Regions from separate parts of the Bradyrhizobium sp. IC4059 genome, predicted to be linked through region 1. Evidence: predicted binding sites of a transcription regulator. Region 1 holds the regulator's gene; each other region holds the start of a gene.
What was found. Region 1 encodes LexA, which represses DNA repair genes until DNA is damaged. Its sites were predicted from a motif close to TGTTCNNNNTGTGTTCNG; they were not measured.
Positions count from the first base shown of each region.

Region 2: the regulator LexA is predicted to act here: its motif matches at 3,760-3,777, upstream of I6F12_RS04205 (putative DNA modification/repair radical SAM protein).
Region 3: the regulator LexA is predicted to act here: its motif matches at 4,234-4,251, upstream of I6F12_RS24040 (ribonuclease T2).

Region 1 is NZ_JADYVH010000005.1:172,366-182,017, reverse strand. It holds gene gltX (glutamate--tRNA ligase) at 1-593, opposite strand, end outside; gene I6F12_RS17415 (glutamine--tRNA ligase/YqeY domain fusion protein) at 749-2,425, shown strand; gene I6F12_RS17410 (SgcJ/EcaC family oxidoreductase) at 2,443-2,829, shown strand; gene I6F12_RS17405 (ComEC/Rec2 family competence protein) at 2,953-5,232, shown strand; gene I6F12_RS17400 (GAF domain-containing protein) at 5,239-6,180, opposite strand; gene I6F12_RS17395 (hypothetical protein) at 6,398-6,832, opposite strand; gene lexA (transcriptional repressor LexA) at 7,218-7,919, opposite strand; gene glp (gephyrin-like molybdotransferase Glp) at 8,096-9,304, opposite strand; gene I6F12_RS17380 (hypothetical protein) at 9,436-9,652, shown strand, end outside.
Region 2 is NZ_JADYVH010000001.1:905,893-915,544, reverse strand. It holds gene I6F12_RS04220 (error-prone DNA polymerase) at 1-1,418, opposite strand, end outside; gene I6F12_RS04215 (DNA polymerase Y family protein) at 1,415-3,010, opposite strand; gene I6F12_RS04210 (DNA repair protein) at 2,907-3,695, opposite strand; gene I6F12_RS04205 (putative DNA modification/repair radical SAM protein) at 3,858-5,093, shown strand; gene I6F12_RS04200 (UdgX family uracil-DNA binding protein) at 5,093-6,535, shown strand; gene I6F12_RS04195 (M20 aminoacylase family protein) at 6,641-7,813, opposite strand; partial or broken gene I6F12_RS37275 (GMC family oxidoreductase N-terminal domain-containing protein) at 7,985-9,603, shown strand; gene I6F12_RS04185 (alpha/beta hydrolase) at 9,617-9,652, shown strand, end outside.
Region 3 is NZ_JADYVH010000007.1:432,111-441,762, reverse strand. It holds gene I6F12_RS24070 (MarR family transcriptional regulator) at 1-355, shown strand, start outside; gene I6F12_RS24065 (response regulator transcription factor) at 352-1,083, shown strand; gene I6F12_RS24060 (ATP-binding protein) at 1,104-2,492, shown strand; gene I6F12_RS24055 (DUF3617 family protein) at 2,661-3,191, opposite strand; gene I6F12_RS24050 (hypothetical protein) at 3,237-3,536, opposite strand; gene I6F12_RS24045 (hypothetical protein) at 3,720-4,181, shown strand; gene I6F12_RS24040 (ribonuclease T2) at 4,297-4,989, shown strand; gene rlmJ (23S rRNA (adenine(2030)-N(6))-methyltransferase RlmJ) at 5,149-6,009, shown strand; gene I6F12_RS24030 (cold-shock protein) at 6,288-6,503, shown strand; gene I6F12_RS24025 (outer membrane protein) at 6,574-7,197, opposite strand; gene uvrC (excinuclease ABC subunit UvrC) at 7,448-9,505, shown strand; gene pgsA (CDP-diacylglycerol--glycerol-3-phosphate 3-phosphatidyltransferase) at 9,603-9,652, shown strand, end outside.

The DNA of each region.
Region 1 (9,652 bases):
GTGACGCCCATGTCGTGGTCGTCGACCACCACGGCGAGCATGTAGGTCGGGTTGCCGTCGCCGCGCAGCAGGACGAGATCGTCGAGGTTCTCGTTTTGCCACACCACGCGGCCCTGGACCTGGTCCTCGATCACGGTCTCGCCGGTCTGCGGCGCGCGCAGGCGGATGGTGGGCTTGACGTCGCTCGGCGCCGTCGCCGCGTCGCGGTCGCGCCACATGCCGTCATAGAGGCGGGTGCGCCCCTCGCTGCGCGCCTTCTCGCGCATGGCGGCGAGCTCTTCGGCGGTGGCGTAGCAGCGGTAGGCCTTGCCATCGGCGAGCAGCTGCTCGGCAACCTCGCGGTGCCGGGCGGCGCGGGCGAACTGGTAGATGACCTCGCCGTCCCAGCCGAGCTCGAGCCACTTCAGCCCGTCGAGGATGGCGCCGATCGCCGCCTCCGTGGAGCGTTCCCGATCGGTATCCTCGATCCGCAGCAGCATCTTGCCGCCGTGCTTCTTGGCATAGAGCCAGTTGAACAGCGCCGTGCGGGCGCCCCCGATATGGAGGAAGCCGGTCGGCGAGGGAGCGAAGCGCGTGACGACGGAATCGGACATTCTTGGCAGGGCCTATGCATTGGAGGCGGTGGTGTATAGCAGGAACGGGACATAACTAAAGGGCGACGGCGGACCCGGCAGGCCTTGCTTATGCTCTTGGCGCGGCCACGCGAATTTGGCAGAAGAACCGCTGATTTCCCTACAGGATTTTCGTAATGACAGAACCGGTGGCAGCTGAGGTTGGGCGCGATTTCATTCGTGACATCATCCAGGCCGACCTCGATCAGGGCAAATACAAGGAGATCGTGACCCGGTTCCCGCCGGAGCCGAACGGCTACTTGCATATCGGCCACGCCAAGTCGATCGCACTCAACTTCGGCGTCGCCCAGGAGTTTCCGGGCCGCTGCCACCTGCGCTTCGACGACACCAACCCGGTCAAGGAAGAGCAGGAATATATCGATTCAATCCAGGCCGACGTGCGCTGGCTCGGCTTTGACTGGGGCAAGAACCTGTTCTTCGCCTCGGACTATTTCGACCGCCTGTACGAATGGGCGGAGCAGCTGATCCGCGACGGCCTCGCTTATGTCGACGACCAGACCCAGGAGGAGATCCGCCTCTCGCGCGGCACGTTGACCGAGCCCGGCAAGAATTCGCCGTTCCGCGAACGCTCCGTGGAGGAGAACCTCGATCTGTTCCGCCGCATGAAGGCGGGCGAATTCCCCAACGGCGCGCGCGTGCTGCGGGCCAAGATCGACATGGCCGCGGGCAACATCAATCTGCGCGACCCAGTGCTGTACCGCATCCTGCATGCGCACCATCCGCGCACCGGCAACGCATGGTGCATCTACCCGAGCTACGACTATGCCCACGGCCAGTCGGATGCCATCGAAGGCATCACGCATTCGATCTGCACGCTGGAGTTCGAGGACCACCGACCGCTCTACGACTGGTTCATCGAGAAGCTGCCGGTGCCCTCACAGCCGCATCAGTACGAATTCGCGCGGCTGAATCTCACCTATACGCTGCTGTCCAAGCGCGTGCTGACCCAGCTCGTCCGCGACGGCCATGTCGCGGGCTGGGACGATCCGCGCATGCCGACCATGGCGGGCATGCGTCGCCGCGGCGTGCCGCCGGCTGCACTTCGCGAGTTCGTCAAGCGCATCGGCGTCGCCAAAGCCAACAGCGTGGTCGATGTGGGCATGCTGGAGTTCTGCATCCGCGAGGAGCTGAACCGCACGGCGCAGCGGCGCATGGCGGTCTTGAAGCCGCTCAAGGTGGTGATCGAGAATTATCCGGAAGGGCAGACCGAGGAGCTCGAGGCGATCAATCATCCCGACGATCCCTCGGCCGGCACGCGGAAGATCACGTTCGGCCGTGAGCTCTATATCGAGCAGGACGACTTCATGGAGAACCCGCCGAAGAAGTTCTTCCGCCTGTCGCCTGGCAACGAGGTGCGGCTGCGCTATGCCTATTTCGTCAAGTGTACCGGCGTGATCAAGAACGACAAGGGTGAGGTGGTGGAGCTGCGCTGCACCTATGATCCCGCGACCAAGGGTGGCAACGCGCCCGACGGCCGCAAGGTCAAGGCGACCATGCACTGGCTGCCGGCGGCGGCCTCCAAGCCGGCGGAGATCCGCATCTACAACCAGCTGTTCGCCAATCCGAGCCCGGATGCCTCGAACTTCGCGACCGATCTCAACCCGAACTCGCTGGAGATCCTCGCCGATGCGCGGGTCGAGGCGTCCGTTGCGGAGAGCAATTCGACCGAGCCGATGCAGTTCGAGCGCCAGGGCTATTTCGTGCGTGACAAGGACTCGACGCCCGGCAAGCCGGTGTTCTCGCGCACGATCGGTCTGCGCGACACGTTCGCGAAGGAAGTCGCCAAGGGTTGAGAAGGGCTGAGCAGGACATGAGCAGCGAGGCCGACGCCATCGTTTCCGCCATCATCGCGAAATGGTGCGCCGGCTTCGCGACGCTCGATGCGGCCGCGCTGTCCTCGCTCTATGCGAAGGACGCATTCTTCTTCGGCTCCAACCCGAAGCTCTATCGCGGCCGGGACGGCGTCGCCGAATACTTCAACGGCCTGCCGCGCTGGCGCAGGCCAAGCGCCGCGTTCTCCGATGTGCACGCCGCGCAGGCCGGCCCTGATCTGATCAACATGGCCGCGACCATCACGTTCGGTCTCGCGGGCGAGCGGGATGATCTCGTCGTCAAGATGAGCTGGGTCATCATCCGCGAGGACGGCGAGTGGAAGATCGTCAATCACCACGCCTCCTCGCAGGCGCCGCTGATCTAGCAACGGGCGCCAGCCCGGAGAAAAGTAGGGCGCTCTTCGCCTGTTCCCGATCCGTACCGCTATTCGTGCAGCCGCACGGTCCGGTAGCCTCCGCAGCCGTCGCGTATCGTAAGGTGCAGGGGAATGGCGGAGCCGGGCCGGCCAGGACGGTCCCAGGGAGTTGCCGGGACGTGGCCGGTCGGCCGCGCCGCCCCGGCCGGCGGCTTGGCGCCAGCGGGCCTCGGCATCTGGCCGGCGATCATCGAGACGCTGCGCCAATGGGCTCGGGGCGAGGCCGGGCCTGGCCGGCTGTTGCCGTGGGTGCCGGTCGCCTTCGGCGGCGGCATTGCGCTTTATTTCGCCGCCGATCATGAGCCGGTGCTGTGGGTGGTTGCCGCCACAGCCATCGCGCTGATGCTCGGCGCGGTGCTGCTCCGGCGGAGCCGGCTGTTTGCGCCCGCCATCATGCTCGCGGCGGTCGCGGCTGGTTTTGCCGTGGCGACCTGGAAGACCGCGCGTATCGCGCACACCGTTTTGGCAAAACCGCTCTATTCGGTGTCGCTGTCGGGCTTCGTGGAAGCGCGCGACATCCGCGAGCGCACCGACCGTTTCGTGCTGCGCGTCAGCGCGATGGAGGCGCAGCGCAGCGACGTCAAGCTCGAGCGCGTCCGCCTCTCGGTGCGCAAGGGCACGGCGCCTGAGGTTGGCAGCTTCGTGCAGCTGAAGGCGCGGCTGCTCCCGCCGATCTCGCCGGTGCGCCCCGGCAGCTATGATTTCTCGCGCGACATGTTCTTCCAGGGCATCGGCGCCTCCGGCTTCGTGATGGGCGCGATCACGGCGTCCACGCCGCCGGATGCTGGCGGCCTGCGGCTGCGCTACGCGGCCTTCATGCAGGGCCTGCGCGATGCGATCGATGCGCGCATCCGCGCAACGCTCGAAGGCGATAACCGCGCGATTGCGACGGCGCTGCTCACGGGGCGGCGCGATGCGATCACCGCGCCCGTGAACGATGCCATGTTCGTCTCGGGACTCGGCCATGTGCTGTCGATCTCCGGCTATCACATGGCGGTCGTCGCCGGCGTCGTCTTCTTCGCGGTGCGCGCGCTGCTGGCCTTGATCCCGGGGCTGGCGGCCGGCTCTGCCATCAAGAAATGGTCGGCCGCCGCGGCGCTGGTCGCGGCCGCGTTCTACCTGTTGCTGTCGGGCGCGGAGGTTGCGACGCAAAGATCGTTCTTCATGACGGCGGTGGTGCTGATCGCAGTGATGGTCGACCGCCGCGCCATCACCTTCCGCACGCTGGCGGTTGCCGCGCTGATCGTGCTTGCGGTCGCGCCGGAGGCGTTGGTGCATCCAAGCTTCCAGATGTCGTTTGCGGCAACGCTCGGGCTGGTGGCGCTGGTGCAGATCGGCATGCCGAACCTGCTCGCCTCGCCCGATCATTCCGCGACGGCGCGGATCGCGTTGTGGGGCGGCCGCGAGATCGCGATGCTGTTCCTGGCCTCGCTGATCGCGGGGCTCGCGACCACGCCGTACGCCGCCTTCCACTTCCATCGCGTGACCCCATACGGCGTGCTCGCCAATCTCGGCGCCATGCCGGTGGTCTCGGCGCTGGTGATGCCGGCCGGGCTGTTGGGGCTGCTCGCGGCGCCCTTCGGGCTCGACGGCGTGTTCTGGTGGTTGATGGGGATCGGCATCGAGTGGATGGTCCTGGTCGCGCGCTGGGTGGCGGCCCTGCCGGGCGCCGTCGGCCGCATTCCCGCCTTCGGGATCGCGCCGCTGATCGCAGCGAGCCTCGGGCTCATCGTGATGGGCCTGTTGCGCACGCCCTTGCGCTGGTCCGGCGCCCTGGTGCTGCTGGCAGCGATCCTCTGGGGACTGTCGGTGCGGCAGCCCGATATCCTGATTGCCGGGGATGGCGCGAGCGTCGCGATCCGGGGCGGGGATGGGCGCTTGCAGGTGATCCGCGCCAGCAAGGACAGCTTCCTGCTGAAGGAGTGGTTGGCTGCCGATGCCGATCCGCGCGATGCCGGCAACGCCTCGTTGGCGAGTGGGGTGTCGTGTGACGAGACCGGCTGCGTGGCGCCGCTCGCGGACGGACGACTGATCGCGTTGGCGACGCGTATCGACGCGCTGGCCGATGATTGCAGCCGCGCCGCGCTGGTGGTGACGGCGCGGCCTGCGCCACCCGATTGCGCGGCGATGGTGGTCGATCGGGCGGGTCTTGCCAGTCAGGGCGCACTGGCTCTGACGAGACGCGGCGAGGGCTTTTCGGTGCAGGCGGTGAGGACGAGGGGAGCAAGCCGTCCCTGGCTGCCGGCCGGCGCCGGCGAGGGAGATTTCGACGGCAGCCTCGTGCCGAAGGCGGCCGTGCCCCGCAACCGGGACGCAACGCCATCGGAGGCCGACTTGCAGGCCGACGATTGACGCGGATCACAAATACCAGGCCAGCACGGCGTCAAGCCTTCCGTTGCCGATGACCGGCAGGGCCACCATTCGGCTCAGCCCGGCTGCGCAGGCTTCGGAGCCGGCGATCGAGCCGTCACGGGTGAGATCGTCGTTGAGCGCGGGCATGCCGGCGGCCCAGGCGCCGCCAATGCTGCCTTCGCCCCTGGCGATGGACTGCGCCGCATAGCGTGCGGCGAGGTCGGTCTGCGCGCTGCAATCGCCGGCGCGAAAGACCAGCGCCGAACGGTCCTCGTTCGGGACCCAGATCTCGAAGCGTCGTGCAATCGGCGTTGCCTGCGCGGAGAGGAATGTCAGAACCCAGGTCTGGTCGGTACCGGTTCGGTAGGGCACGCCGACGCCGAGATTGATCCCGACCTTGGCGGCGTCCTCCCAGCGCAGGAAACTCTTGGCGTCGTGCAAGTCCTTGATGATCAGCGGCAGGCCCGCCTTCCAGGTGCGTCCGGGCAGGCCGAAGCCGCGCGGAAATCTGGTGTGGCGGGAGTTGAATTCGAACATGTCCGCGGTGCCGTAATAGCCATCGACGAGCCCCATCTCATGCGAGAGATCAGGATCGTTGTGCCAGAGTTCGATCGCGCCGACGTGCGCCTCGTCGTCGCCACAGAACAGCACCAGCACGGCTTGCAGGAATTCGCCCGCGAACACCGGCACCGCCACGCCGCAGGTGAGGCCGGCCGCAGCGGCCTGATCGGTCCGCTTGAAATAGGAGTTGGCGAATTTCGTGAGGATGACGGGGTGGCCACAGGCCCAGGCCTTGCCGGGAAGTCCCTCGTCATATCCGAAGTGCAGCTCTTCGCTGACGGCTTTGAACGCGGACAGCCCATCGTCGTAGAGGCCGCCGCCGAATTCCAGCCGCCTGCGCGTCCGGTCGGGTACCCAAAGTTCAACGACGCGAATGAAGGTCTTCATCGAGCGTGTCCGCCGCCTCAAACCACGACAGCATCGGTCATTTGGCTGCGGAGCGGACGTTCAAAATGCGGGCAGCACGGCCCAAACTTCGTGCGACGACGAGGCGCGGCGGTGGGCTCGCCGATCGAATGTCCTGAAACACAAACTCACCGGGCTCGCCGGCCTCAGCCGGCGACGGCAATTTCAATCCCGGGCTCGGCCTGTCGGCCGAAGGGCGTCAGCCGATCGGCAGGCGCGTGATCGTGGGCCGCGTGTCGGCGACGATCTGCGGCTTGTGCTCGCGCTCGGGGGCTGGCTGCGTCACCGGCAATTGCAGCACGGTCGCGCGCTGGCCTTCGACGAGCTGCGTCACCAGCACGTATTTGCCGTCGGGGAATTCGATCGCGTCATGATGGCGATCGGGAATGTGCGGGTCGATCTTGCCGAACTTGCCGACGCGAGAGTTCACGGTGCGCGTCCAGATCCAGCGGTTGTCGTAGCGGACGTTGTCGGCGAAAGCGAGCTCCGTCCCCGGCAGCAGACAGACCGCGACGGAGGGATCGGCTTCGGAAGCGAAACCGCGCGTCGAGGTGCCGCGGAAGGTTGTCGTGACGATCGTCTCGCCGACTTCGGCGGGGCGCGTCGCGACGGCATGCAGGCTGTAGTCACACATCGGGTGCTCCTCATGCTGGGATAGCGACCCGCGTCTCTTTCGAGGCGCAGGCCTCTATCAGAGTGGAAGCATACAACGCTCTGCTCGGTTATGGGCAAATCTGCGGCTCGCGTCCGCAGCGCGCGATCACATTATCTTTCCCGGATTCGATAGGAACAAACCTCGCGTCCTTGCATTCGGCCGGAGCTATCAGCACTGCCGGCACAACTCTACCGGCGAAGCAGAAATGGCTGCGCGCCTGCGCGGGGGAATGTCGCGCGGGAAGATGGACCGGACAGCCGGCGCAGAACCAGAGAAACCGTCCAGCCGGAGCGGACAAGTATCCGCTCCGATCCTGGATCGCCGATGCCGATCGAAACGCGCGCGGCGCTTGATGTTTCCCGTATCAGTACTTCCGGTAAAGCCCGATCAGCTTGCCCTGGATCTTCACGCGGTTCGGCGGAAGAATGCGGACCTCGTAGGCGGCATTGGCGGGCTCGAGCGCGATCGAGGCGCCGCGGCGGCGGAAGCGCTTGAGCGTGGCCTCCTCGTCGTCGATCAATGCCACCACGATGTCGCCGGTATTTGCGGTCTCGTTGCGCTGGATCAGCGCCATGTCGCCGTCGAGGATGCCGGCCTCGACCATCGAATCGCCGCGCACTTCGAGCGCGTAGTGCTCGCCCGAGCCGAGCATGTCCGGCGGCACGCTGATGGTATGGCTGCGGGTCTGCAGCGCCTCGATCGGCGTGCCGGCGGCGATGCGGCCCATCACGGGCACCGCGACGGGGCGCTCGCCCTCGTCCGCAGGCGGGCTGGAGCTCGCGCGCACCTTGCCGAGATTGCCCTCGATCACGCTCGGGGTGAAGCCACGGCGATTGCCGGCGGCGGCCTGGAGCTCGGGCAGCTTGATCACCTCGATGGCACGGGCGCGGTTGGGCAGGCGGCGAATGAAGCCGCGCTCCTCGAGCGCAGTGATCAGGCGATGGATGCCTGACTTCGAGCGCAGGTCGAGCGCATCCTTCATCTCGTCGAAGGACGGCGGCACGCCGCTTTCCTTCAGACGTTCGCTGATGAATCGCAGAAGCTCGTATTGTTTGCGCGTCAACATCTCGACCAAAGTCCCCCGGTTGATGTCGTTCGATTCCGACACGATGAAGCCGGCACTAAGCCGCTACATCCTCGAAACAAATCATGAACGGACACTATATGTTCGATATGTGTTCCGCAACTGCTTAATTTATGGTGAACGCGGCCAAGCTCGCGGAATGCGTGTGGCTGGGCGGCTCAGACGGGCAGCCGGAGCACCTCGCAAGGCGTGCCGGCCTCGGCCTTCGGCGCGAACGGTGCGCGCACCAGAAGTACCTGTGCCGCAGCGAGATTCGCAAGAAGGGAGGAGTCCTGATGGCTGACCGGAAGGGCGACGCGCGTGCCGTCGTCGCGCTCCTCCAGCCGCGCACGCAGATAGTCCTCGCGCTGGTCGTTGGCGGCGAGATCGCGGCCCAGCACGGCGCGCTCGCGCCGATGATGAATCGCTGAACGGCCCGACAGGGCGCGAATCAAGGGGACCATGAACAGGAAGGCGCACACGTAGGACGACACGGGATTGCCGGGCAGGCCAATCACGCGCATCGCGCCTATCCGACCGTGCATCATCGGCTTGCCCGGCCGGATCGCGATCTTCCAGAACGCCATCGCGATGCCTTCGCCCTTGAGCGCCTGCTGGATCAGGTCGTGGTCGCCGACCGAGGCACCGCCGGTCGTGATCAGGATGTCGGCGCCGCTCTCGCGCGCGCGGCGGATGCCGGCGGACGTCGCCTCCAGTGTATCGGCGGCAATTCCGAGGTCGATGGTCTCGGCGCCCTCGCTGCGGGCGAGCGCATGCAGGGCATAGCCGTTGGAATAGACGATCTGGCCGCGACCAGGCGTGGTGCCCGGCATCACGAGCTCGTCGCCGGTGGCGAGAACGGCAACCCTCGGGCGGCGGATGATGGCGAGATGCGGATGATTCATTCCGGCGGCAAGGGCGAGATCGCGCTCGGTGAGGCGGATTCCCTTGCGCAGCAGCACGTCGCCTTCGCGGAAGTCGACGCCTGCAGGGCGGATGTGCCGGCCGAAAATGGCGGCTTCCTTGATCGTCACATGTTTGCCGTCGGCAGCCGTGTCCTCCTGGATCACGACGGCATCGGCGCCGTCGGGAACGACGCCGCCGGTGAAGATCCGCACGGCTTCGCCGGGGCCGACGCTTCCCGCGAGCGGCCGGCCCGCCGCGACCTCGCCGACGACGGTCAACCTCGAATCGTTTGCCGCGTCGGCCGTGCGCACGGCATAGCCGTCCATCGCCGACATCGCCTCCGGCGGCTGCGTGCGCCGCGCCGCGACATCGCGGGCGAGCACACGATGGTAGGCCTCGTCGAGGCAAACCATCTGTTCAGCCAGCGGCTCGACGCCGGCCAACACCGCAGCAAGCGCGTCAGAAACCGGCATCAGGGCCACGGGCGAACTCCGCAACAAATCAGGACTGGGTCGGCAAGTTCTAGCCGAGCGGAGGAGCTGAAGCAAAAGGCCTCCCTTGCCAGCCAGGAACCACACTTCCTTTTGGTCTCGACCCGGCTTATCTTCTGCCAATGACAGAACTGCTCGAAAAGGCGCTGAAGGCCGTGCGGCGGCTTCCTGCGGATAGCCAGGACGAGATTGCACGCGCCATGTTGGCGTTGAGCGACGCCGGAGAGGAGGCTGAGGAAGTCGATCCCGGTCATCTTGCGGCGGTCCTCGAGGGGCTCACGCAGGCGAACCTCCGGCAATTTGCGTCTGACGCCGAGATCGAAGCCGCCTTTCGCCGCT
Region 2 (9,652 bases), on a different contig from region 1:
ATGGGATTGCTGGGATCGAGCCCGGCCTGCCGGACCTGCATGTCGTTGAGGCCCTTGCCCCAGCTGCCCCAAACGGTGTCGGCGAGCGCGGCGGTGACGTCCTCGGTCAGGCCGAGCGCCTTGCCGACGTCGCGGATGGCGCTGCGCGGGCGATAATGAATGACGGTGGCGATGATCGCGGCGCGGTGGCGGCCGTAGCGGCGATAGACATATTGCATCACCTCCTCGCGGCGCGAATGCTCGAAATCGACGTCGATGTCGGGCGGCTCCAGCCGCTCCTTGGAGATGAAGCGCTCGAACAAGAGGTCCACCTTGGTCGGGTCGACCGAGGTGATACCGAGCACGTAGCACACGGCCGAGTTCGCCGCCGAGCCGCGGCCCTGGCACAAAATGTTCTGGCTGCGCGCGTAGTGGACGATATCGTGCACGGTGAGAAAGTAATGCGCGTATTTCAGCTCGGCGATCAGCGCGAGCTCCTTCTTCAGGGTCGCGCGCAGCTTGTCGTCGATCTTGCCGCCGAAATATTTGTCGACGCCCGCCCAGGTCAGGTCCTCCAGATGCCCCTGCGCGGTCTTGCCCGGCGGTACCGGCTCGTCGGGATATTGATACTTCAGCTGATCGAGCGAGAACTCGATTGCGTCCGCAAAGCGCATGGTCTGCGCAATCGCCTCGGGAAAATCGCGGAACAGCCGCGCCATTTCACGCGGCGTCTTCAGGAAGCGCTCGGCATTGGCCTCTAACTTCCGCCCAATCGCCTCGATCGTGGTCTTTTCCCGGATGCAGGTCAGCACGTCCTGGAGCGGACGGCGGCGGGGATCGTGATACAGCACCTCATTGGTTGCGAGCAGCGGCACCTTTGCCTTTGCGGCGAGATCATCGAGCCGCAAGAGGCGACGCTTGTCATCGCCGCGATAGAGCAGGCTCGCCGCCAGCCACACGCCCTCGGCACGGCTCGCCTTCAGCTTTGCGAGGACATCCAGCGCCCGCGCCAGCTCGAGACGATGCGGCAGCGTCAACACCAGGAGCTGGCCTTCCGAGAATTCCAGGAGATCGTCAAGCCTGAGATGACACTCGCCCTTTTCGATCCGCGTGATGTCATCGCCACGCTTGCCCCTCGTCAGGAGCTGGCACAGCCGGCCATAGGCCGCGCGATCGCGTGGATAGACCAGGATGTCGGGCGTGCCGTCAATGAAGACGATGCGAGCGCCGATCAACAGTTTCGGCTTGTGCAGCACCTCGTCATTGTCAAGCTCCTGGTAGGCGCGCACCACGCCGGCAAGCGTGTTGTGGTCGGCAATGCCGATCGCGGGAATCCCGAGCTTGCTCGCCTGATGCACATAGGCGCGCGGATCCGAGCCGCCGCGCAGGAAGGAGAAGTTTGTGGTGATGCCGATCTCGGCATAGCTAAGGGTATTCATGCGAAGAGACCGTGCACATACCAGCCGGGAGACGCCGGCTTGCCGTCACCGTCGAACACCTCGCCTTCATAGAGACCGTCGCGAAAGATCCAGAAGCGCAGGCCTTCGGCATCCTCGATGCGGAAATAATCCCGCGTCAGGTGCTTGCCGTCCTGCCGCCACCATTCCATCGCGATGCGCTCGGGCCCCTCGACCCGCACCACCGCATGCAGTGCCCGCCGCCAGGTGAATTGATGCGGCGGGCCATCGGGCACGGTCGCGAACGGCACCTTGATCGGCTCCGGCTTGTCGAACAGCCGCAAGGGACGCAGCGGCGGCTCGCTCGCGACGCGCGTCGGCCATTCGGCCTGCATGGCAGCAGCGAGATGATGCTGCGCCGATGCGGCCAGCACCGCGCTTTCGGGGATATGGGTATCCTGCGGCAGGTGCACGACGACACGCCTGCCGCCGATCCGCGCGGCGATGCGGTCGATCAGCGCCGCGAGTTCGTCATTGTCGTGGACATGGGCATCGAGATCGCGCTGCTCCTGCACCACGATCTCGGTGCGGCTCGCCGACAACCGCACCATGTCGAAGCCGAAACCGGGATCGAGGGGATCGGCGAGGGCATCGAGCCGCTCGCGGAACAAGCGGTCGACCACGGCGCTTCGCGTCACCGGACGCCCGGTCTCGACCGTAATCGTACGCACCACACCATCGGTGCGGAAGAACGCCGCTTCAAGCCGCCGCGCGCCTTTGCCCTGCTTCTCCATGGATGCGATCAACGTGTCGGCGAGCCGCGACAGCGTCATCGCGATCATGGTGTCGGTTGCGATCGGCTCGGCAAAGCGCTTCTCGACGATGTAATCGGGCAGCGGTTTGCGCGGGCTGATCGGCGCATCACCCTGCCCCAGCGCATGGGCGAGCAGCGTGGAGAAGCGCGCGCCGAACCGCGCCGTGATCTCGGAGGCGCTGCGCGAGGCGACGTCGCCGATGGTCTTCAGCCCGGCACGGCGCAGGCCGGTGGTGATGGCTTCACCCGCACCGAGCGCGGAGACTGGAAACGACCTGATCGCCTCCGCCTCGCCGCCATCGGCCACAATGGTGCCGGATACCTGCCGCGTCAGCGTGCGGGCGCAGACCGAGGTGCCCGCGATCGCCGCGCTGACGGCAAAGCCTTGCCGGTCGAGCGCCCGGACCAATGTCCGCAACAGCGCGGCCTCGCCGCCGAACAGATGCGCGCAACCGGTGATGTCCAGGAACAGCCCGTGCGGTGGATCGAGCGCCACCAGCGGCGTGAAGCGGTCGCACCAATCGGCGATGTCGCTGAGCGTCTTCGTATCGGCCACGGTATCGGCGTCGAACACACGCAAATCCGGGCACATCGCCCGCGCATTGGCCAGCGGTTGGCCGATATACAGGCCGAGGCGCTCGGCGGCCTCGTCCAGCGCATGGATCACCAGCGCATTGTTGTCCTTGATGACGACAATGCTCGGCTCATGGTTGGTTTTACCCAGCCCGGCGCTGCCAAGGAACCGCTGGATCCTGTCGATGGGCAGGCGCGGCAGCCACAGGCTGAGGATACGTCGACGGTTCACTGAACTGGCACTCATCACAATTCCATTCCATGATCCACCGGCCGCAGGGGCCATGACGATTGCGCAAGAGCTCGGCATCGAACACCGGCGCGCCCCAGGCACTCCACACCGAGCCCGGCGGCGAAGGCGCCGCACGCAGCATCCATCGTGTCTCCGCGGTCGAGGGCAGCGGCTGCGCGGCCATCCGCAGCAAGAGGCCGGTCACGCCCGAGCCTTGCGCGGCCAGCGTCAGCTTGCGGCTCGCCACCAGATCGAACTGCCTGGTCTCGCCCCAGAGCTCGAGCACGACGGCGCCCAGCGCATCGCAGGCGAGCGCGTCGGCCGAGGTGCGTAGCGCGCTCTCGACATCGGCGGCGCGCACCATCACCACACAGCGCGGATCGAGGCCGAGCTCGGATAGCCCGCTCATCGACAGCGCGCCGGTTTCGAGCTCCGAAAAATCCTGCCGCACCCACAATAGCGGCCGGCGTGCGCTCACGCGTCCCGCAAGGCCCATGACAAACCCCGTCGCGGCCGCGCCCTGTCGCCCCTCGCAAAACACCTCGTGGATCGCCGCGCGCGCGAGCCCGCCCTTCAGCGCGGCGTCGGCCGCGCCATGGCCGAGTACGATGCGATCGCGCGGATGCACGACTTCCGCCGTCTCGATGCGCTCGATCTGGCCGCGCAGGATCGCAAGCGCGCTCATACGTGCGCCGCTCATGCTCGCCGCTCCTCAGAGGTGATTGCCGATGGCTCTCAAAAAGAGAACCAGCGGCTGGCTCATTTGTTCATGATATGTTCTAATATAAAGCTAACGGCGCCGGCAGAGTCAATCGAATTGGCGCATCCAAAGATTCATGAGCGGAATCAAAGAGATTCAAACATGGACGTACAACGCAAGCTGGAGATTCTGGCGGATGCCGCCAAATACGACGCATCCTGCGCCTCCAGCGGCACCGAGAAGCGGGATTCCAGCGACGGCAAGGGCATGGGCTCGACCGCGCCGGGCATGGGCATCTGCCATTCCTACGCGCCGGACGGACGCTGCATCTCCCTGCTCAAGGTGCTGCTGACCAACGCCTGCAATTACGATTGCCTCTATTGCGTCAACCGCGCCTCCTCGAACGTCCCACGCGCCCGCTTCACCATCGACGAATTGGTCAAGCTCACGCTCGACTTCTACCGGCGCAATTACATCGAGGGCCTGTTCCTCTCCTCCGGCATCATCCGCAGCCCTGATTACACGATGGAGCAAGTGGTGAGCGTCGCGCGAAAACTGCGCGAGGAGCATCATTTCCGCGGCTACATCCATCTGAAGACCATTCCCGAGGCCGACGACGCGCTGATCGCCGAGGCCGGCAAATATGCCGATCGTCTTTCGATCAACATCGAGATGCCTGAGGAGACGAGCCTGCAGCAATTCGCGCCGGAGAAGGACGTGCGGGCGATCCGCCGCACCATGGGCAGGCTGCGGCTGAAGCTGGACGAGGCCGAGGAGAGCCGCAGCGCCAAGACGAAGGCCAAACCGCAGCGCTTCGCGCCCGCCGGACAAAGTACGCAGATGATCGTCGGCGCAGATAGCGCCTCCGATCACACCATTCTCCACACCAGCGCCAATCTCTACGGCGCCTACCGGCTGCGGCGCGTCTATTACTCCGCCTTCAGCCCGATCCCCGATGCCAGCCGCGCGCTGCCCCTGCGCGCGCCGCCGCTGCTGCGCGAGCACCGGCTCTACCAGGCCGACTGGCTGATGCGGTTCTACGGCTTCGATGTCGGCGAGATCGTCGACGACAGCGCGATGCTGCCGCTCGACATCGATCCCAAGCTGGCCTGGGCGCTGCGCCACCGCGACCGCTTCCCGCTCGACGTCAACCGCGCCAGCCGCGAGGAGCTGCTGCGCGTTCCGGGCTTCGGCACCAGGACGGTCGAACGCATCCTCGCAACGCGGCGCACCACCACGATCCGCCTCGCCGATCTCGCGCGGCTGCATGTGCCCCGCAACAAGGCGCTGCCGTTCATCGTCCTCAGCGATCACCGTCCCTCACCGCATCGTCTCGATGCCGCCGGGTTGATCGAACGGTTCAAGCCGAAAGCAACGCAACTGGGATTTGGCTTCTGATGCAGTACATCATGCTCGACACCGAAACCGATTTCGACGGCTGGCGCAAAGCCGCGCGCAGCCTCGTGCTCCATCACGTGCCGCCCGGCGCGGTCACCTGGACCGTGCAGGGCCGCGAAGCGGACTTGTTCGCACCGCCCGCGCCCTCTCCGATCCTCGAGATGAACGAGGGCACCTTCAACGTACCAGGCAAATTCGTCGAGCTCGCCAAGGCGGCGATCCTGCATCGCGACGGCGAGCGCTTTGCGATCCTCTATCGCCTGCTGTTCCGGCTGAAGGACAATCACGATCTCATTGAGGTCGCGACCGACCCCGATGTCGCGCTTGTCACGGCCATGGCGAAAGCGGTCTATCGCGACGAGCACAAGATGCATGCCTTCGTGCGCTTCCGCGAGATCGGCCGGGAACGCGAGGCGCATTACGTCGCCTGGTTCGAGCCGGAGCATCACGTCGTCGAGCTCGCCGCGCCCTTCTTTGCCAAGCGCTTTTCCGACATGCCCTGGTCGATCCTGACGCCGGACCTCTGCGCGCATTGGGACGGCCATGCGCTCTCGTTCACGCCGGGCGTCAGCAAGAGCGAGGCGCCGGGCGAAGACCGGCTCGAGGAAACCTGGCGGCGCTACTATGCCAGCATCTTCAATCCGGCCCGGCTCAAGGTGAAGGCGATGCAGGCCGAGATGCCGAAGAAGTATTGGAGGAACCTGCCCGAGGCTTCGATCATTAAGCCCTTGATCGAGGACGCCGAGCGCATGACCGGCGCCATGATCGCCAATGCCGCAACCGATCCGCACAAGCCTCAGAAGCGGCCGGAGGCTCCGATGAAACGCAAGTCAACTGCCGACGATCTCGAAACGCTCCGCGAGGAGGCCGCGCATTGCCGCGCCTGCCATCTCTACAAGGACGCGACACAGACCGTGTTCGGCGAAGGGCCTGAGAATGCCAACATCATGCTGGTCGGCGAGCAGCCCGGCGACAAGGAAGACCTCGCCGGCCATCCCTTCGTCGGCCCGGCCGGGCAAATGCTCGATCGCGCACTGGAGGAGGCCGGCGTCGACCGCAAGAAGGTCTATGTCACCAACGCGGTGAAGCACTTCAAATTCGTGCCGCGCGGAAAGATCCGCCTGCACCAGAAGCCGAACACACCTGAAATCCGGGCGTGCCGGCAATGGTATGAGCGGGAAGTTTCGACAATCCAACCGGATCTCATCGTGGCGATGGGCGCCACCGCCGCGCAAAGCGTGTTCGGCAAGATCACCCCCATCGGGAAGAACCGCGGCCGGTTGATCGATCTTCCCGAAGGCCGCAAAGCGCTCGTGACGGTGCATCCGTCCTATCTGCTGCGGCTGCCGGATCCCGAAGCCAAGGTTCTGGAATATCGGCGCTTCGTCGAGGATCTGAAGATCGCCGCCGGCCTGCAGAAGAAGGCCGCACGGGCTGCGTGAATACAGCGGGAAATGGCTTCACGCCGTTGTTGACGATCCGATCTCTCAAATAGACAAGTGCCTGTGGAATGCACGGGCCCTTTCATCTGTGCTTCGGACCCGGTCCTACGACGCCGCGAGCTGCTCCTCGACCAGCTTCACCCAATAGGACGTGCCGTAGACGATCGCCTCGTCGTTGAAATTGTAGGCGGGGTGATGCAGGCCGGCGCTGTCGCCGTTGCCGCAGAAGATGAAGGCCCCGGGCCGCGCTTCCAGCATGTAGGCGAAATCCTCGCCGCCCATCAGCGGCGCCATCTCGTGGACATGGGCCTCGCCCGCGACCTGCGTGGCGACGCGCCGTGCCACTTCGGTTTCCGCCGCATGATTGTTCACGACCGGGTAATTGCGCTTGTAGTGCAGGTCGATCTTGGCGCCCGTGATCTGCGCCATGCCCGCCACGACCTCATGCACGCGCTTCTCGACCAGCTTGCGCACCTCAGGCGACAGCGTGCGGATGGTGCCTCTCAGGGTCGCGGTCTGCGGAATGACGTTGCGGGCATTGCCGGCGTGGAATTCGCAAATCGATACGACCGCCGATTCCAGGGGATCGACGCTGCGCGAGACGATCGACTGCAGGGCGGTGATCACCTGCGCGCCGACCAGAACGGAATCGACGCATTTGTGCGGACGCGCGGCATGGCCGCCAACGCCCTCGATCATGATGTCGACCTCGTCGGTCGCCGCCATGATGGGGCCTGGCCTGATCGCGAACGAGCCGACCGGGATGCCCGGGCCGTTGTGCATGCCATAGACCTGCTCGATGCCGAACCGCTCCATCAAGCCGTCCTTGACCATGGCCGCGCCGCCGGCGCCACCCTCCTCGGCGGGCTGGAAGATCACCACGGCATCGCCGGCGAAATTGCGCGTCTCGGCGAGATAGCGGGCCGCGCCGAGCAGCATCGCGGTGTGGCCGTCATGGCCGCAGGCGTGCATCTTGCCGGGGATCTTGGAGGCGTAAGGCAGATTAGTCTGCTCCTCGACCGGCAGCGCGTCCATGTCGGCACGCATGCCGATCACCTTGAGCCCCTCGCCGGTGGGCTTGTTGCCCTTGATCACGCCGACGACGCCGGTCTGGCCGAGACCGGTCACGACTTCGTCGCAGCCGAACTCCCGCAACCGGTCCGCAACGAATGCTGCGGTGCGGTGGACATCATACAGCAGCTCGGGGTGCTGATGGATGTCCCGCCGCCAGGCCTGGATATCGGGTTGAAGGTCGGCGACGCGGTTCACGATGGGCATGGAAGGTCTCGAGCTGTTGGAAATGCAGGTCTGTCTACCATGCAAGCGTCGGTCCACCCAACCGCCGGCAATCGGGGTCTAGCCCTGTTCACCCGGCATGGCCGGGCTTGTCCAGGTCGGCTGCGTCTGCCTATTAACGGAAAGCAAAGAGACCATCCGGGTGGAAGCAGAATGCCGAGGCGGCTTGAAGGTGAGTTTGACTACATTGTCGTCGGAGCCGGCACCGCGGGCTGCATCGTCGCCAACCGGCTATCGGCTGCCCCAGGCAACCGCGTTCTCATCCTTGAAGCTGGTGGCGACGACAACTGGATCTGGTTCCACATTCCGGTCGGCTATCTCTTCGCGATCGGCAATCCGCGTTCGGACTGGATGTTCAAGACCGAGGCCGAACCCGGCCTGAACGGCCGCTCGCTGGCCTATCCGCGCGGCAAGGTGATCGGCGGCTGCTCGGCGATCAACGCCATGATCTCGATGCGCGGACAGGCTGCCGACTACGATCATTGGCGCCAGCTTGGCCTGACCGGCTGGGGCTATGACGACGTGCTGCCGTTGTTCAAGCGCCTCGAGGCCACTTCCTCGGCGCCAGCGAGCATCACGGCGCCGGCGGTGGCTGGCGTATCGAAGCGCCGCGGCTGTCATGGGCCATTCTCGACGCGGTCGGTGACGCCGCCGAGGAGATGGGCATCAAGCGCATCCCGGATTTCAACACCGGCGACAACGAAGGCACCAGCTATTTCCACGTCAACCAGAAGCGCGGCCGGCGCTGGTCCTCGGCGCGCGGCTTCCTCAAGCCGGCCTTGAGGCGCCCCAATCTGCGGCTCGAGAAGCACGTGCTGGTCGACCGCCTCATCATCGAGCAGGGCCGCGCCGTCGGCGTGCGCTTCATCCAGAACGGCGAGATCATCGAGGCGCGCGCAAAGCGCGAGGTGGTGCTCTCGGCAGGCTCGATCGGCTCGGTGCAGGTGCTGCATCGCTCCGGCATTGGACCGGCCGACTGGCTGTCGCCGCTCGGCATCGACATCGTCATGGACAAGCCCGGCGTCGGGCGCAATCTGCAGGATCACCTGCAGCAGCGCGCGATCTACAAGGTCGAGGGCGTGCGCACGCTGAACGAGACCTATTACAATCTGTTGCGCCGCGGCCTGATGGGGCTCGACTACGCTTTCCGCCGCCGCGGCCCACTCACCATGGCGCCGTCGCAGCTCGGCATCTTCACGCGCTCCGATGCGACGCGCGCCCGCGCCAACATCCAATTCCACGTGCAGCCGCTCTCGCTCGACAAGTTCGGCGATCCCCTGCACCGTTTCCCTGCGATCACGGTGAGCGCGTGCAATCTGCAACCGACCTCGCGCGGCACTGTGCGGTTGCGCGCGACAACGCCTGACGAGAAGCCGATCATCGCGCCAAATTACCTGTCGACCGATGACGACCGCCAGGTCGCCGCCGACGCCATTCGGACCACGCGGCGCCTGATGCAGCAGAAAGCGCTGGCCAAATATCGCCCCAGTGAATATCTGCCCGGCCCCTCCGTCGGCGACGACGATGCCTCCCTCGCGAAAGCCGCCGGCGACATCGGCACCACCATCTTCCATCCCGTCGGCACCGCGAAGATGGGCACGGCGAACGATCCAATGGCGGTGGTGGACGAGCGGTTGCGATTCTACGGCCTCGACGGCCTGCGCATTGTCGATGCCTCGATCATGCCGACGATCACCTCGGGCAACACCAATACGCCGACCGCGATGATCGCGGAGAAGGGCAGCACGATGATTCTGGAGGATGCGAAGTAGCATCGCATCGCTCATGATCGATCCGCACCGTTTCTCAATCGGTCCCGCC
Region 3 (9,652 bases), on a different contig from region 1:
TTTCGTCTACCGCTATCCCGGGCTCAAGGTCGCCGACCTGCTCGACGTCCTGCGCATCACCAAACAGTCGCTCGGCCGGGTGCTGAAGCAGCTCCTGGACGAGGGTTATATCGTGCAGAAGACCGGCGACAACGATCGTCGCCAGCGCCTGCTCTACGCGACGCCGAAGGGCGAGGCGCTGGTGCAGAAGCTCGCCGGGCTGCAGACCACGCGGATCACCAGGGCGCTCGCGGAGATGGGTCCGCAGGATGCCGAGACGGTCAAGCGCTTCCTGCGCGCGATGATCGACCGCGACGATCCGGACAAGGTGCTGGAGACGATCTTCGCTTCCGTCAAACAAGACGCCAAGGAGTGACCGTGCCGCTCGCAGCCACGCTCGCCCGCCCGCCGGTGCAACCGGCCGACGATGCCCCGCATCTCTTGCTGGTCGACGACGACCGCCGCATCCGCGACCTGCTCTCGCGCTTTCTTGCAAGTGAAGGCTACCGCGTCACCACCGCGGCGAGCGCCGGTGATGCGCGCTCGAAGCTGATGGGCCTGCATTTCGATCTCCTGATCCTCGACGTCATGATGCCCGGCGAGACCGGCTTCGACCTCGCCCGCTTCATCCGCACCTCGTCGTCGGTGCCGATCGTGATGCTGACGGCGCGCCACGAGGCGGAAGCCCGCATCGAGGGCCTGCAGATCGGCGCCGACGATTACGTCGCAAAACCGTTCGAACCGCGCGAGCTGGCGCTGCGCATCAACAACATCCTCAAGCGCGCCGCGCCGCCGCCGCAGGCCACGACGATCGAGAAGATCGCCTTCGGCCCCTATGTCTACCATCTCGAACGCGGCGAATTGCGCCAGGGCGAGGAGGTCATCCACCTCACCGACCGCGAGCGCGAGATGCTGCGGATTCTCGCGGAGACGCCGGGCGAGACCGTGCCGCGCAGCGCGCTGACCGGCAATGGCACCGTCAACGAGCGCGCCGTCGACGTGCAGATCAACCGCCTCCGGCGCAAGATCGAGACCGATCCCGCCAATCCGCTGTTCCTGCAGGCGGTGCGCGGCATCGGCTACCGCCTGGTGGCCTCGCCCTGAACCGCAGTGAAGCGCGCCAGATGAGCACGATCGATACCGGCCTGACGCTTCTGAAGAGCGCCGCCGGCCGCGTCTCCGCCGCGAACGGCTGGATGGGCAACGCGTTCAAGGGCTGGATGCCGACCGGCCTCTACGCCCGCGCGCTCCTCATCATGATCGTACCGATGGTGGTGCTGCAATCGGTCGTCGCTTTCGTGTTCATGGAGCGGCACTGGAACACGGTGACGCGCCGCCTGTCGGCCGCGGTGGTGCAGGACATCGCCGCGCTGATCGACGTCTACAAGGGCTATCCGCAGGACAAGGACCGCACCGAGATCCGCCGCATCGCGCAGCAGCGACTCGGCCTCGTCGTCGATTTCCTGCCTGCCGGCGACATGCCGCCGCCGGGACCAAAACCGTTCTTCTCGCTGCTCGACCAGACGCTGTCGGTGCAGCTCGGCCGCCAGATCGGCCGCTCGTTCTGGATCGACACGGTCGGCCGCTCCAACCTGGTCGAGATCCGCATCCAGCTCGACGACGCCGTGATGCGCGTGTTCGCGCAGCGCAGCGCCGCCTATGCCTCGAACTCGGAGATCTTCCTGTTCTGGATGGTCGGCACGTCCTCGATCCTGTTGATCGTCGCGGTGCTGTTCCTGCGCAACCAGATCAAGCCGATCCTGCGCCTTGCCGATGCCGCCGAGAGCTTCGGCAAGGGCCGCGAGGCGCCGAATTTCCGCCCGCGCGGCGCGCGCGAGGTGCGGCGCGCGGCGGTCGCCTTCCTGGAGATGAAGTCGCGCATCGAGCGCACGATGGAGCAGCGCACCGCGATGCTCGCCGGCGTCAGCCACGATCTGCGCACCATCCTGACCCGCTTCAAGCTCGAGCTGGCACTGATCGGAGACAGTCCCGAGCTCGAAGGCATGCGCAAGGACGTCGACGAAATGTCGATGATGCTGGAGGATTACCTTGCGTTCGCCCGCGGCGATTCCGGCGAGCAGTCGCAGCCGACCGACATGGCGCAGGCGCTCGAGGAGCTGCGCAGCGATGCCGAGCGTCACGGCCATACCGCGACCGTCGCCTTCAACGGCCTGCCCGTGGTGACGGTGAAGCCGGCTTCGTTCAAGCGCTGCCTCGCCAACCTCGTCACCAACGCAGCGCGCTACGGCAAGAACATCGCCATCACCGGCCAACGCGATCACCGTTATTTGACCGTCACCGTCGACGATGACGGCCCCGGCATTCCCGCCCACTTGCGCGAAGAGGTATTCAAGCCGTTCCTGCGGCTGGACAACGCCCGCAACCAGGACGAAGGCGGCACCGGCCTGGGGCTCGCTATTGCCCGCGACATCGCCCGCTCGCACGGCGGCGACATCACGCTCGGTGACAGCCCGATGGGAGGATTGAGGGCGAGCGTGCGGATACCGGTGTAGGTGCGGTTTTCCCTTCTCCCCTTGCGGGAGAAGGGCGCGAAGCGCCGGATGAGGGGTATCTCTCCGCGCGTCCAAGTCTCATTGAATTCGCGGAGAGAAACCCCTCACCCGTCTCGCCGCTTTGCGGCGATCCACCCTCTCCCACAAGGGGAGAGGGAAAGAGCACACCTACTTCGGCAGCAGCGCCTTCAGCTTGTCCATGTCGCGCGTGTTCATCTTGAAGCCGCCGGGCATGACGATGTCACCGGGCTTCTGATCCGGCTTGCAGGCCCCGAGCCACTTGGCTTGCAGCGTCGTCGTGCTATCGCGCCCCGCCGCACCAGCAACGCCGCCTTTGGCGTGTGAGGTCGTCTTCACTGTGTAGGCCGAGTTGAAGTCTCCGGTGATCTCGGCATGCGAGGTCGTGCTGACGCCGGCGACGCTGCACTCGGAATCGCTGACATAGCCGGTCGCGGTCTTCTTGATCTCCTGCTTGGCGCAGATCTGCTTGGCCATCGGGGAGACGTTGTTGCTCATCTCCTTGTCGACGGTCTCATCGGTGCAGTGCTGCATGGTCATCTCGGGCACGGGCGAGCCCGATGTGACCAGCTTCATCTCCCAAAGACCTGCCTTGCGCAGCGGCAGTTCGTCGGCGCCGGCGCTGCCTGCCGACAATGCGAGGCAAAGCATTGAGCCGAGCAAAGCAAGTTTGCGCGTCATGAGGGAAGCTCCCGGCTATAGAGAAGTACGGCCTTGCGACAGCGCTCAGTACAGCGTGCGGATCGGCCGGTCGGCGGCGCCATAAGGCACCCAGCGGCACGAGAACGAGATGTAGCCGCCCTCATAGCCCTGCACGGCCAGGAATTTCGCCACCTTGCCGTAGCGGGCGCAATGATCGACCGCGACCTGGCGCGCATCGACCCGGGTCGCCATCGAATAGGCGATGATGCCGCCGGTGTCGTTGCCCTTGAACGGCGGCACGTAATCGGCGCGCGCCGACTGGCTCGCCATCATGCCTGAGACAACCAGGCTGGCAAGAAGGCCCGCGGCCGCAATGATTCGCATTCCCGTCACTCCAATTGGCTGGCGCCAGTTTACGGTGCCGCGACGCACGTGAAAAGAACCGAACCCCTGTTGGCCGCGACACTTGGTCAAGTCCTTGCGAAGTGTTGCCGCGCTGCACTTGACCTCCCCCAACCTTCGCGGCACCGTCCGGCCTTCGCAAGACCTTAGCTGCCCGGATTGATCATGCGCGCCCCCTTCGAGAAATCGCTCCGTTTCGCCGCCGTGCTCGGCCTCATGTTCGGAGCATTGTCACTCGGCGAGGCCAGGGCCGCCAATCCGCTGGAGCTGAATTTCTGGCTGAGCGGGCCGCGCTATGACGGCGCCGTCGCCCCTTGCGACTGGGCTCTGCCGAGGATCGTGCACGAATTCGCCGAAAAGGAATCCAAGTTCTGGAATTCTTCGTTGCAGATCACCGGCTTCTCCGCCGTTCGCGAAACCGCGTTCCGGCCCTGGCAGTCCGACAACATTCCGCGCCGCTATTGCACCGGCGAGGCCATGCTCAATGACGGCAAGCCGCGCAAGGTGCATTTCTCGATCATCGAGGATGGCGGCTTCGCCTCCTACGGCAACGGCGTCGAATGGTGCGTCGTCGGGGTGGATCGCAACTGGGCCTATAACCCGGCGTGCCGCGCCGCCAAGCCCTGATTCCAGCAGCGGCTGGCTGGGCTGATCAGCCGGCCGACGACAGCTCCAATTTTGTTCTTGAAATGTTCCCATCGCCTGCTAGGCTGTGTGCACAGTCTAGTTGAGGGGCGTTGCCATGTTTTACTCCAGATTGCGTTCGTTGTCCCGTTTGATGATCTCGCTCACTCTTGCTGCGGGGTTGGCTAGCCTCGCCGGCGGTGCGAAGGCACAGGACAAGCGGCAGAACGCCCCGGGCGAGTTCGATTTCTATGTGCTGGCGCTATCGTGGTCGCCCTCGTTCTGCGAGGAAGCAGCCGAACGCGGCGGCCGGTCCCAGATGCAATGCGGCGGACGGCCCTACGCCTTCGTGGTACATGGGCTGTGGCCGCAATACGAGAACGGTTTTCCGGAGTATTGCCAGCGCCCGGCGCCGCGGCTGAACCGCAACATCGTCTCCTCGATGCTCGATTTGATGCCGGCGCCGGGCCTGATCTTCAACGAATGGAACAAGCACGGCACCTGCTCCGGGCTGGAGGGCCGCGGCTATTTCGAGATGATCCGCAAGGCGCGCGCTGCGATCAAGATCCCGCCCGAATATCTCGATCTGGCGCAGGCCAAGACCGTCGCGCCGGCGGAGGTCGAGGAGGCCTTCATCAAGGCCAATCCGGGTCTCAGCAATGCCGCCGTCTCGGTCACCTGCAACCGGACACGGCTGTCCGAGGTCCGCATCTGCCTCAGCAAGGACCTGCAATTTCGCGCCTGCGACGAGATCGAGCGCCGCGCCTGCCGCCGCGACCAGGTGACGATGCCGCCGATCAGGGGCGGTTGAGGCCGACGTCTCAGATCGTCATTCCGGGACGCGCAAAGCGCGAACCCGGAATCCATCGACCAGCATAGCCCGCGGCGCAATGGATTCCGGGTTCGGTGCTGCGCACCGCCCCGGAATGACAGCAGTTACTTTCGGCGCGCGATGTCGTAACTCTCCGCCATGAACTACCGCCACGCCTTCCACGCCGGCAGCTTCGCCGATGTCATCAAGCACATCGTGCTGGCGCGCATCCTCACTTATCTGCAGGACAAGCCGGCAGCGTTCCGCGTCATCGACACCCACGCCGGCGCCGGCCTCTACGATCTCAACAGCGACGAGGCGCGCCGCGGCGGCGAATGGCTGACCGGCATCGCGCGGCTGCTGCAGGCGCGCCTGTCGAACGAGAGCGCAGCGCTGACGAAGCCTTATCTCGACATCGTCCGCGCCTTCAACCCAAAGGGGGAGCTCAAGGCCTATCCGGGCTCGCCGTTGATCGCGCGCGGCCTGCTCAGGCCGCAGGACCGGCTCGTCGCCTGCGAGCTCGAGCCGAAGGCCCGCAAAGCGCTGATCGATGCGCTGCGCCGCGACGAGCAGGCCCGCGTGGTCGATCTCGACGGCTGGGTGGCGCTGCCGGCCTTCGTGCCGCCGAAGGAGCGGCGTGGCCTCGTGCTGATCGATCCGCCCTTCGAGGCCAAGGACGAGTTCGAGCGGCTCGGCGAAGCCTTCTCGGCAGCGTTCGCGAAATGGCCGACCGGTATCTACGTAATCTGGTATCCCGCCAAGAACCGGCGCGCCACCGACACGCTGGCACAAGCCGTGGCGCGGCTCGCAGCGGCAGCAAAGCCGCCTGGAAAATGCCTGCGCCTCGAATTCAGCGTCGCGCCGCAAGCCGACAGCGCCGCCCTCACCTCCACCGGTCTCCTGATCGTCAACCCGCCCTACACGCTGCACGGCGAGCTCAAGACCATTCTGCCGGAGCTGGAAATACCGCTCGGCCAGGGCGGTGCTGCCAGATTCCGGCTGGAGGTGCCCAAGCCTTAGCGCCAAGCATTGACGCCAAGCCGTAACACTCCGGCATTCTTGGGAAAAATATGCAGGACCGGTAGTCAATCTGCAAAGAACCGTATTATGCTATTTCCGTGACTGGCTTTACGTTCCGCTTCCGCGAATGGTTGCGGCGGAGTGAAGGCCCTAAGAAAGATCCCGCCGGACCGATCAGGTCCGTCCAAGGATGGCCAGCTCCCGGGCTCCGTAAGGCCCGGTCATGTCGCGACGTGAGTCTGCGTCGCGACGGAGGAGCAATGAGGGGGAGTTTCCCGATGGCCATGACGGGAACGGTCAAGTTCTTCAACGGCGAGCGCGGCTACGGCTTCATCAAGCCTGACGACGGCGGTCGCGATGTCTTCGTTCACATCACTGCTGTGGAGCGGGCGGGACTGAAGGACCTTGCCGAAGGACAGCGTATTACTTTCGAAGTCGAACCGGACAAGAAGGGGAAGGGACCGAAGGCGGTCAATCTGGTGATCCTCTCCTAGCAAGCCTGGCGAAAAAAAATCCCGGCCGCGAGCGGCCGGGAGGCTGGTCCGGTATTTTCTTCTTTGAATGTCAGAAGCGATAGTTCACGCCTGCGCGGACAACGTTGGCGCTATAGCCGTTTGACACGCCCGTGATTGCGAACTGGCTGGTCGACAGATCGATGTAGAGATATTCGAGCTTGGCGCTCCAGTTCGGCGCGAGGCCGACTTCTGCACCGGCGCCGATGGTCCAGCCCGCGGTGGTGTGCGACTCCGACCAGCCGAAGGTCTGCGCGCGCAGCTCGCCGAAGGCGAGACCGGCGGTGCCGTAGAACAGCACGTTGTTGAACGCATAGCCGGCGCGGCCGCGCAGGGTGCCGAACCACGGATTGGAGAACTTCCACGGCGCGAACGTGTCGTCGGCGCCGGCGGCCTGGATGTCGCCCTCGACGCCGAACACCCACGGGCCGTTCTGGAAATTGTAGCCGGCCTGCACACCGCCGACGAAGCCGGACGGCTTGGTGGGGTTGTTGTCGACCGAGCCCCATTCATAGCCGATATTGCCGCCGAGATAGGGACCCGCCCAGCTATAGGCATTGAGCGGCTGATTGACGGTATAGGGCGCGCGCTGCCCGTATTGGAGATCGGCGGCCTCTGCCGAAGCTGTCCAGCCGGCCGCAACCAACGCGGCTGCGCCCACAACGAGCCTCTTCATCACTCACTCCAACGCCACTGTCGCAACCCGAGCGATGCCCGCGCCGCCGCGCGAGCAAAACCGCATGGTTACGGAACCAAGAGCTTTTCGCGTAGGATTTATCGAGAGTTTTAAGTTAAAGGGCTGTTAAGCCGGGTTACCGCCCGCTTAACAGACTTAAGGAAGCGTTACCGGGAGCTGCCCGCCATCCTCTGTGCGTGCCGCATGGCCGGAACTTCAAATCAGTCCCCCCAGCGCCTAAATTCGTCCCATGGTTCACGATTCCCCCGACAATCCGGACGACCGCGCGCGCAAGGCGCCGCCGGCTGCGAGCGACACGCCGCCCGAGCGGCTGGCCGGGCCGGACGTAGATCCCGCGGCGGCAGGGGGCGATGACGAGGACGATGCCCTGCTGCCGGACATCCTGGAAGAGAGCGGCGCCGTCGGCGAAGGCCCGCTCGCGACCGGTCACGAGGCGATCGAGCGCGCGGTCCGCCTCGCACCGACCTCGCCTGGCGTCTATCGTATGCTCAATGCGAACGCCGACGTGCTCTATGTCGGCAAGGCCAAGAACGTCAAAAAGCGCCTGTCCAGTTATGCGCGCCAGAGTGCGCCGCTGCCGGCCCGCATCCTGCGCATGATCGCGGCCACCGTCACGGTGGAGATCGTCTCGACCACGACCGAGACCGAGGCGCTGCTGCTGGAAGCCAACCTAATCAAGCAGCTGCGGCCGCGCTTCAACGTGCAGCTTCGCGACGACAAGTCGTTCCCCTACATCCTGATCACCGGCGACCATTGGGCGCCGCAGATCCTGAAACATCGCGGTGCGCAGACCCGGCCCGGGCGCTATTTCGGCCCGTTTGCCTCCGCCGGCGCGGTCAACCGCACCATCACGGCGCTGCAGCGCGCGTTCTTGATCCGCTCCTGCACCGATTCCTTCTTCGAGAGCCGCACCCGGCCCTGCCTGCTCCACCAGATCCGCCGCTGCGCCGGACCCTGCACCCGGGAGATCGATTTCGGCGGCTATTCGACGCTGGTGCGCGAGGCCAGCGACTTCCTCTCCGGCAAGAGCCATGCGGTGAAGCAGGAGCTCGCCGGCGAAATGGAGAAGGCCTCGAACGAGCTCGAATTCGAGCGCGCCGCACTGTACCGCGATCGCCTCGCCGCGCTGTCGGCGATCCAGTCGCAGCAGGGCATCAATCCGCGCACGGTGGAGGAAGCCGACGTGTTCGCCATCCACCAGGAGGGCGGCTTCTCCTGCGTCGAGGTGTTCTTCTTTCGCACCGGACAGAACTGGGGCAACCGCGCCTATTTTCCGCGCGCGGAGAAGAGCTTTACGCCCGAGGAGGTGCTGGGGTCCTTCCTGGCGCAGTTCTACGACGACAAGCCGCCGCCGAGGAACATCCTGCTCTCGCACGATATCGAGGAGAGCGAGCTGCTCGCCAACGCGCTATCGATCAAGGCTGGCCACAAGGTCGAGGTCACCGCGCCCAAGCGCGGCGAGAAGAAGGAGCTGGTCACCCACGCGCTGACCAATGCGCGCGAGGCGCTCGGCCGCAAGCTCGCGGACACCGCGACGCAAAGCCGGTTGCTCGAGGCCATGGCCGCGACGCTGAGCCTGCCGCACGTGCCCAAGCGCATCGAGGTCTACGACAACAGCCACATCCAGGGCACCAACGCGGTCGGCGCCATGATCGTCGCGGGCCCAGATGGCTTCGTGAAGAACCAGTACCGCAAGTTCAACATCAAGTCGGAAGGGATCACGCCCGGCGACGACTTCGCCATGATGCGCGAAGTGCTGGAGCGCCGCTTCAAGCGCCTGATCAATCCGCCCGAGGATGCCGCCAGCAAGGCCAAGGACGACGATTTCCCGCAATGGCCCGACCTCGTGATCATCGACGGCGGCCGCGGCCAGCTCAACGCCGTGCGCGAGATCTTCGCCAATCTCGGCCTGACCCAGGTGTCGCTGATGTCGGTCGCCAAGGGACCGGACCGGGATGCCGGCCGCGAGACCCTGTTCATGCCGGAGCGCGAGGCGATCAAGCTGGAGCCGCGTGATCCCGTGCTCTATTTCATCCAGCGCCTGCGCGACGAAGCCCACCGCTTCGTCATCGGCTCGCACCGCAAGCTGCGCAAGAAGGACATCCGCGAGGCTGGTTTGCAGGAGATTCCGGGCATCGGCCCGTCACGCAAACGTGCCTTGCTGCACCATTTCGGAACCCTGAAGGAGATCGAACGGGCCTCGATCGCCGATCTCGGCAAGGTTCCGGGGGTGAGCGCCGAGAGCGCGCGCAGGATTTTCGAATATTTCCATCCCCAGCCGGGATGAACTAAAGGGGGACCGCAGTCATATGATCGTCGTGTCCGCACCTCATTTGGGGCGCGGGACGGTTGACGTTCAGGCAGCAGCGGTATTGGTAGGACGGATGAACATCGCCACCACACGAGGGACGACCAGCCGCGCGATGTCCCTCCC